DNA from 2 places in the Bradyrhizobium sp. USDA 3364 genome. Region 2 is predicted to be linked to the other one. Evidence: predicted binding sites of a transcription regulator. Region 2 holds the regulator's gene; the other holds the start of a gene.
What was found. Region 2 encodes PhoB, which activates phosphate uptake and scavenging genes when phosphate is short. Its sites were predicted from a motif close to TGTCATNNANCTGTCAT; they were not measured.
Positions count from the first base shown of each region.

Region 1: a site for PhoB is predicted at 1,797-1,813, ahead of ACVILL_RS11845 (DUF2794 domain-containing protein). Genes of this name have one in related genera too.

Region 1 is NZ_JBSRYG010000002.1:2,538,157-2,542,570, forward strand. It holds gene ACVILL_RS11835 (ABC transporter permease) at 1-58, shown strand, start outside; gene ACVILL_RS11840 (Bax inhibitor-1/YccA family protein) at 293-1,084, shown strand; gene ACVILL_RS11845 (DUF2794 domain-containing protein) at 1,363-1,734, opposite strand; gene ACVILL_RS11850 (DUF1223 domain-containing protein) at 2,280-3,041, opposite strand; partial or broken gene acnA (aconitate hydratase AcnA) at 3,292-4,414, opposite strand, start outside.
Region 2 is NZ_JBSRYG010000002.1:1,844,390-1,848,803, reverse strand. It holds gene pstA (phosphate ABC transporter permease PstA) at 1-248, shown strand, start outside; gene pstB (phosphate ABC transporter ATP-binding protein PstB) at 245-1,063, shown strand; gene phoU (phosphate signaling complex protein PhoU) at 1,084-1,800, shown strand; gene phoB (phosphate regulon transcriptional regulator PhoB) at 1,933-2,643, shown strand; gene ACVILL_RS08590 (GcrA family cell cycle regulator) at 2,990-3,502, opposite strand; gene ACVILL_RS08585 (acetylornithine transaminase) at 4,000-4,414, shown strand, end outside.

The DNA.
Region 1 (4,414 bases), 690 kb from region 2:
GGCCGGGACGCTGCTCGCTCTGAACCAGAAGCCGGCCTCGGTGTTGCGGAATTTGTGACAATTTGTAGCGGCGAAAGCGCCGTTTTTGCCTATGATGCTCGGCCAGAGCGACATTCGGCCGCGCGTGGAAGCTTGCGTCGGATGTGTTAATTTCCCACATACCAATCGGGTCGGATAGTCGGTTTGAATGACACGGAATTAATGTTCCGCAAACCGAGCCATCTGAGATAGATTTACGACCGGCGCCGCAAATCCCTTGCGCTCCACCGGGACCAACCACGGGAATTCGACCATGTCGGACCTAGACCGCAACTACGCTTCTCCTTTCGGCCGGGCCGCCGGGCGCATTGACGCTGCGGCCGTCGACGCCGGTCTGCGCGCCTACATGCTGCGCATCTACAACTACATGAGCATCGGCCTGGCCATCACCGGCCTTGCCGCGCTCGGCGTCTATATGGGTGCGGTGACCACCGACCAGTCGGCCGCCGTCGCCAAGTTCGGCAACGCCTATCTGACGCAGTTCGGCTATGCGATGTTCGTGAGCCCGCTGAAGTGGCTGTTCATCCTCGCACCTCTGGCGATGGTGTTCGTCATCTCGGCCGGCATCAACCGCCTGCAGCCTGCGACCGCCCAGCTCCTGTTCTGGGTGTTCTCCGCGCTGATGGGCCTGTCGCTGTCGTCGATCTTCCTGGTGTACACGCACACCTCGATCGTGCGCGTGTTCTTCATCACCGCGGCGACGTTCGGTGCGCTGAGCCTCTATGGCTACACCACCAAGCGTGACATGAGCGGCATGGGCTCGTTCCTGTTCATGGGTCTGATCGGCATCATCATCGCGAGCCTGGTCAACCTGTTCCTGGCGAGCTCGGCGCTGCAGTTCATCGTCTCGGTGGTCGGCGTGCTGGTGTTCGCGGGCCTCACCGCCTGGGACACCCAGCGGCTGAAGAACGACTACATCTACGGTTACGCCTCGCAGGGTGGCGTGATGGCAGAGCGTGCGGCAATCACGGGTGCGCTGTCGCTCTATCTGAACTTCATCAACCTGTTCACGCTGCTGCTGCAGCTGCTCGGCCAGCGCGACTAAGCGCCTCGAGCAAGGCAACCGATCCAAGCCCCGGCCATGTGGCCGGGGCTTTTGTTTTGCGGAAAGGGATGAGATCAGACGGCGTAGCCCGGATGGAGCGTAGCGAAATCCGGGGCAAGGCCATCCGCGGAAAGAACCCGGATTTCGCTTACGCTCCATCCGGGCTACCAAGCACTGAGCGATCTGAAGCCCTTGAAGCTGCGCCCGCGCGGGAAGACCGTCCCGGATGTCGCTTCGCTCATCCGGGCTTCAAGGCCCATCCAGCTGGATGAAGTCCGCTACACCAGCGACAGCTTGCGGTCGATTACGAGCAGCACGCGCTCGAGTTCGTGGCCGCGGCGCAGGATCAGGCCGGTCGGCGAAATCACGCTGTACATGCCCTGCTTGCGCGCAAGCCGAGGATCCTTCTCGATCCGGTAGATCGGCATTTCGGACGCGCGCCGGAACACCGAGAACACGGCACGATCCTTCAGGAAGTCGATCGCATAGTCGCGCCACTCGCCGTCTGCGACCATGCGGCCATAGAGATTGAGAATGCGGTTGAGCTCAAGTCGATTGAATGTCACGCGGCTGGGCTGAGGGGTCGCGGCGGCGGGGCGCGCCGCAGCGCGACTACCGCTCGGATCAGTGTCCTCCGAGATCAAACTCATCGAGCGCCTCCTGTTGTCTCGGTGACGACCGGGTTCCGAAGGCCGGTGCCCCACTTCGGGATCGTCACGAGAGTGACATGATTGCGCTAAGCGAACGACGCTGCAAGGGGCCATTCGCAACGCAACCAGGCCTTAACCACACTCAGGCGAGGCAGATCGTCCGGAAAACCACAGAGTCACGGGAACGTTAGCGGAATCATATTGCTGCCCCACTTCCGCCAATCGCCCGCCCCGCTGCCCTGCGAAAAGGAAACCCTGCGTTGGCCCGGTCCTTTCGGTTCCGGATTCCTCAGCCCCCAGCCCCCCGGGGCCGTCGGGATCGGGCCTGTTCGCAGGGGAGTTAATCCCAACACTGGGCCAACGAAAGTTGGTCCTTTTTGTTTTTTGGGATCCTGCTCGATCGCGCGTACTCGAGCCGCGTGCGCAGAGCGTCGGCGCTTTCCTTTCAGCACATGTCTGGATGCAAGTTTGCAATCGCATCGCGGCTGCACGGCAACCTGCCTGCAGCCCGGCGACGCGACCGACGAAGCTGGCGCAGCAACTCGCTAGTGAAGCGAGGTGAAGGCGGCGCCGAGCATCGGGCCCGGCTTGTCGCGATTGCCGTCCTGGACGTAGACCGCCGCGGCATCGACGCCATCGCGCGTGATGTTCTCCAGCGGCACGGTCCAGTTGCCGGACGAACCGTTCCAGTCACCGACCTTCAGGAGATTGCGCACAACGTTGTGGTAGGTGATCTCGCGACCGCGGTTCTCGCCACGCGCGATCGAGATCGGCACCGATTTCGAGATCGAGCAGATCCAGACTTCGCCGCGCGACACCGCGGGCGACTTCGATGCGGCGACCGACACGTTGATCTGCTTGCCGGTCAGCGTCATCGTCACCGGCACCGACATCACGCTGCCGCTTTTCTCGGTGCTCTTGATGGCGTCCTCGATGCTGGTGCGGTCGCTGCCGATCACATGCGCGGAACCGTTGATGACGGCCTGCGGTGTGTAGACGTCGCGATCGCCGCGCACATGCGAATAGGCTTTCTGGCGCGCGCTGAAACGGGAATCGGCCAGCGTGTCCTTCCAGCCGAGATAGTCCCAATAGTCGATCGGCATGCTCAGCGCGATGACATTGGGGTCCTTCGCAAGCTCACCGATGATCTTGTCCGCGGGCGGACAGGATGAGCATCCCTGCGAGGTGAAGAGTTCGACGACAGCACGCGGATCGGCGTGAGCTGGGCGGATGACCGCGACGATCGCACAGATACCAAGAGCGCTCGACCATCGCGAGATACGATTATAGGCCACCATCGCTGTCATACTGCGAACCAGTCGTGATGATTTCCATCCGTAATTGTACGGAGCATGAAGTTTGTCCCTGAACTTGCGTGCCCCAAAACGCGAGAAAGCGGCCTTTTCATAGGCCGCCTTCTTTTTAGCCGCTACTCACTAAGCGGTGAGGCACCGATCACAAATCCGCGTTGGAGCATGGTCCGGAAAAGTGTGAAGCGGTTTTCCCCGCGACAAACGCGAGGCGTTTGCGCGGAGACCATGCTCAAACCAAGGGCGTTTAGGCCGCGAGTTTGCGCAGCACATAATGCAGGATGCCGCCGTTGCGATAGTAATCGAGCTCGTCCAGCGTATCGATGCGGCAGAGCAGCGGGACGTCCCGCTTGCCGCCGTCGGTCGAGACGATTTCCGCCGTCAGCGTCTGGCGCGGCTTCAGATCGCCCTGCAGCCCGCGGATCGTCACCTTCTCGTCGCCCTTGAGGCCGAGCGAGGACCACGACGTGCCGTCCTGGAAGGTGAGCGGAAGCACACCCATGCCGACCAGGTTGGAGCGATGGATGCGCTCGAAGCTCTGGCAGATCACCGCGCGCACGCCGAGCAGGCGGGTGCCCTTCGCGGCCCAGTCGCGCGACGAGCCGTTGCCGTATTCGGCGCCGGCAAACACCACCAGCGGCACGCCTTCGTGCTGGTACTTCATCGCGGCGTCGTAGATCGACATCTGCTCGCCGTCGGGCCAGTGCTTGGTCAAGCCGCCTTCCGGAATATTGCCGTCGGCGCCCTTGAGCATGAAGTTCTTGATCCGGATGTTGGCGAAGGTGCCGCGCATCATCACTTCATGGTTGCCGCGCCGCGTGCCGTACTGGTTGAAGTCGGCAGGACGCACCTGGTGCTCGCTGAGGAACTTGCCGGCGGGCGAGGTCAGCTTGATCGAACCGGCCGGCGAGATGTGGTCGGTGGTGATCTTGTCGCCGAACATCGCGAGGATCCGCGCATCGACCACGTCGGTGACCGGCTCCGGCTGCTTCTTCATGCCTTCGAAATAGGGCGGGTTCTGCACATAGGTCGAGCCCATGTTCCAGCGATAGGTCTCGCTTTCCGTGGTCTTGATCTTGCGCCAGTTGGTATCGCCCTTGAACACGTCCGCGTACTTCTTCTTGAAGATCGTCGCGGTGACGTACTTCTTCATGAAGGCGTTGATCTCCTTGGCGGTCGGCCAGATGTCCTTCAGGAACACCGGCTTGCCGTCCTTGCCGATGCCGAGCGGCTCGACCGCGAGATCCTTGGTCACAGTGCCGGCGATCGCATGCGCGACCACCAGCGGCGGCGAGGCAAGGTAGTTCGCCTGCACGTCGGGCGAGACGCGGCCTTCGAAGTTGCGGTTGCCCGACAGCACGGCGGCGGCG
Region 2 (4,414 bases):
TGCTGGCGACCGCGCGCGTCGCCGGCGAAACCGCGCCGCTGCTGTTCACCGCGCTGTCGAACCAGTTCTTCAGCTGGGATTTGACCAAGACGATGGCCAACCTGCCGGTGACCATCAACAACTTCGTGCAGAGCCCCTACGCCTACTGGAAAGAACTGGCGTGGAGCGGCGCACTGCTCATCACATTCACCGTGCTCGCGTTGAATATCGGCGCGCGTATCCTTGGTGCCGAAAGGGCCGCAAAATGACCGAGCTTTCCGTCTCCACGACTGCCGCGGGCCACGTTCCCCAGGTTCCGCTTCCGGAAGCGCCGCCGAAAGTCACGGTGCGCAACCTCAACTTCTATTACGGCGAGCACCATGCGCTGAAGAACATCAACCTGACGCTGGGCACCAACCGCGTCACGGCGTTCATCGGCCCGTCGGGCTGCGGCAAGTCGACCCTGCTGCGCATCTTCAACCGGATGTATGATCTGTATCCGGGCCAGCGCGCCGTCGGCCAGCTGATGCTGGACCAGACCAACATCCTCGATCCCAAGCTCGACCTCAACCTGCTGCGCGCGCGGGTCGGCATGGTGTTCCAGAAGCCGACGCCGTTTCCGATGACGATCTACGAGAACATCGCATTCGGCATCCGCCTCTACGAGAAGATCTCGAAGTCCGAGATGGACGACCGGGTCGAGAAGGCGCTGCGCGGCGGCGCGCTGTGGAACGAGGTCAAGGACAAGCTGAACGCCTCCGGCCTGTCGCTCTCCGGCGGCCAGCAGCAGCGGCTGTGCATCGCGCGCACCGTGGCGGTGCGTCCCGAGGTGATCCTGTTCGACGAGCCGTGCTCGGCGCTCGATCCGATCTCGACCGCCAAGGTCGAGGAGCTGATCCAGGAGCTCTCCGAGGACTACACGATCGCGATCGTCACCCACAACATGCAGCAGGCGGCGCGCGTCTCCGACAAGACCGCCTTCATGTATCTCGGCGAGCTGATCGAGTTCGACGACACCAACAAGATCTTCACCTCCCCGAGCGATCGGCGCACCCAGGACTACATCACCGGCCGGTTTGGTTGACCGGGCTGAGGAGACAAGCGATGGCTTCTGAACATACCGCCAAGGCATTCGACAGCGACCTGCAGGAGTTGACCCGCCTGGTCGCCGAGATGGGCGGCCTCGTCGAACGGATGATTACCGAATCGGTCGATGCGCTGATCCGTCGCGACGTCGCGCTCGGCAAGCGCGTGGTCGCCGCCGACATCGACATCGACAATCTGCAGCGCGTCATCGAAGAGCGCGCGGTGCTGACGATCGCCCGCCGCCAGCCGATGGCGATCGACCTGCGCGAGATCGTCAGCGCGATGCGAGTCGCCACCGACCTCGAGCGGATCGGCGACCTCGCCAAGAACATGGGCAAGCGCGTCGCGGCGCTGGAGAGCGATTTCCAGCCGTTGAAGCTGATCCGCGGCCTGGAGCACATGACCGACCTCGTGCTGTCGCAGGTCAAGTCGGTGCTCGACGCCTACGCCGCGCACGATCTGCCGGCGGCGATGAACGTCTGGAAGGGCGACGAGGAGGTCGACGCGATCTGCACCTCGCTGTTCCGCGAACTGCTCACCTACATGATGGAGGATCCGCGCAACATCTCGTTCTGCATCCATCTGATGTTCTGCGCCAAGAACATCGAGCGCATCGGCGACCACGCCACCAATATCGCCGAGACCGTGTTCTACATGATCGAGGGCCAGCAGATCACCGACAAGCGCCCCAAGGGCGACATGACGACTTTTGCCACCACGGTGCCGGGTAACTAGGGCATGATCTCCAATAGCGGAAACCGGATTGTCTTCGCGACAAAGCGTTTGCGCGAGGATCGTGCTCGAGAGAAGTGAGCGTTTCGGTTTGCGTCTGGGCAACGGATCACCACAAAGAAAGAACTTAGACCGATGAGCGCACGCATTCTGGTAGTCGAAGACGAGGAAGCGCTGACGACGCTGTTGCGCTACAACCTCGATGCGGAAGGCTACGATGTCGAAACGGTTGGGCGCGGCGACGATGCCGACACCCGTCTGAAGGAGCGCGTCCCCGACCTCGTGGTGCTCGATTGGATGCTGCCGGGCCTGTCCGGCATCGAGCTGTGCCGCCGCCTGCGGGCGCGGCCCGAAACCAAGCAGCTTCCGATCATCATGCTGACCGCGCGCGGCGAGGAGAGCGAGCGCGTGCGCGGGCTTGCTACCGGCGCCGACGATTACATCGTCAAGCCGTTCTCGGTGCCGGAACTGCTGGCGCGGGTGAAGGGCCTGCTGCGCCGCGCGAGCCCGGAGCGGCTGGCGACCGTGCTGACCTATGGCGACATCGAGCTCGACCGCGAGAAGCGCCGCGTGGCGCGCTCGGGCCGTCCGATCGATCTCGGTCCGACCGAGTATCGTTTGCTCGAGTTCTTCCTCGAGCATCCCGGCCGCGTGTTCAGCCGCGAGCAGCTTCTCGACAGCGTCTGGGGCCGCGACATCTACATCGATGAGCGCACCGTCGACGTGCATATCGGCCGCCTGCGCAAGCTGCTCAATCCGGGCCGCGAGCAGGACCCGATCCGCACCGTGCGCGGCGCCGGCTATGCGCTCGACGACCGGTTTGCCAAAGCCGAGCCGCAACCGTAACGGCGGCTGGTGATGTGAGTTGGTTCGCTATCACGTGAGGTGAGCACACTGTCTGGCTCCCTCCCCCCTTGCGGGGGAGGGTGGGGAGAGGGGTGAGCCCCGGGCTGTGGCGTAAGGCGTGTAGCGACGTCCTCAACCGAACCGACGGTGCATTCTTCGCGATCGATAATCAGCGGAGCAAGCGGTACCCCTCTCCCCAACCCTCCCCCGCAAGGGGGGGGGGAGGGAGCCCGACGTGCGTGCTCACCTCACGTCGTGCGCTGCGCTCCATCCGGGCTACGCATCACACAAAAAATCCCCGCTTGCGCGGGGATTTGTTTTGCAGTCCAGGCTAGCTTCCCGAGTGCTACTTGATCTGTGGTTTCGCCGACGGCCGGCGGCGATCGGCGGCGGGCTGGTAGGCGACGCGCGAGTGATGCGCGCAATAGGGCAGGCCGGCGAGCGCCTTGCCGCCGCAGAAGAAGAATTCCGGGCTCGAGGGATCGCCGACCGGCCAGTGACAGGTGGCCTCGTTGAGCTCGAGCAGCGACAGCCGCTGGCTCATCGGCACCACGTTGTCGTAGGAGATCGGATCGGGCTCCATCTCGACCTCGAAGGCGTGCGCGAGCGCGGTGTTGCCGCGCGAGACCGGGCGCGCCACCCGCATCATGTGCTGAGCGGGACGCGCCTTGCGCTGCCGCGGCGCCGCCGTGGAGGGTGCTTTGGCGCGACCGGAGAGGCCGAGCCGGTGCACTTTGCCGATCACGGCGTTTCGCGTCACATTGCCAAGTTCCGCTGCGATCTGGCTGGCCGAAAGGCCAGACTCCCAGAGCTTCTTCAGCTGCTCGACGCGATCGTCGGACCAGGTCAATACCGTCATCGCATTCTTCCTTTCGCATGGCGCCGGCCAGTCATTGGAGCGGCGCTGCGAGCCAAATCTGGACAAATATCCCTGCGGCCAGAATCCCTTAGCCCTCGCCGGGCACGGTGTTGCGCCCGAACGTTTACGCGAGACACGAAGGCTACTTAGAGGGTCCAGTACTGCCGCACGAGATGTCGTACCCGACAGGCCAAACGCTACAATATGGCGTGACTCTGGCGCAAGAGTCCGCGGCCGTGCGTCCACATGTTCCAGCACAGTTAAGCATTGCAATGAGGCTTTTCCACCGCACCGGAATGCTACGGATTGTGTACGCTGCGCATCGCAGGAAGGCCGGCAAACGGCGGCTCCTGGCGATTGACACTGACCCGCCGCAGCATAGAATGTTGGCCACGTGCCGCCCGCAAAGGCGGCCGTTTTGTTTTCCGAAGCTGGCCGTTGCTGCGCTGGCGTCAATGCGCGCGGCAATTGTCGGCCTCAAACCGGCAGTGAACGCCATGACCAACGTTGCCTCGTCGCATCTGCTCCCCGTCTTCGCCCGGGTCGATCTCGGCTTCGAGCGCGGTGAGGGCGCCTGGCTGATCGCAACCAACGGCGACCGCTATCTCGACTTCACCTCGGGCGTCGCGGTGAACGCGCTCGGGCACGCGCATCCGCATCTGGTCAAGGCGCTGCAGGAGCAGGCGACCAAGCTCTGGCACATGTCGAACCTGTTCAAGAGCCCGGACGGCGAGGCGCTGGCCGCGCGGCTCTGCGAGCAGAGCTTTGCCGACTTCGTGTTCTTCTGCAATTCCGGCGCGGAAGCGATGGAGGGCGTGATCAAGCTGGTCCGTCATCATCACTTCTCCAAGGGCCACCCCGAGCGCTACCGCATCATCACCTTCGAAGGCGCCTTCCACGGCCGCACGCTGG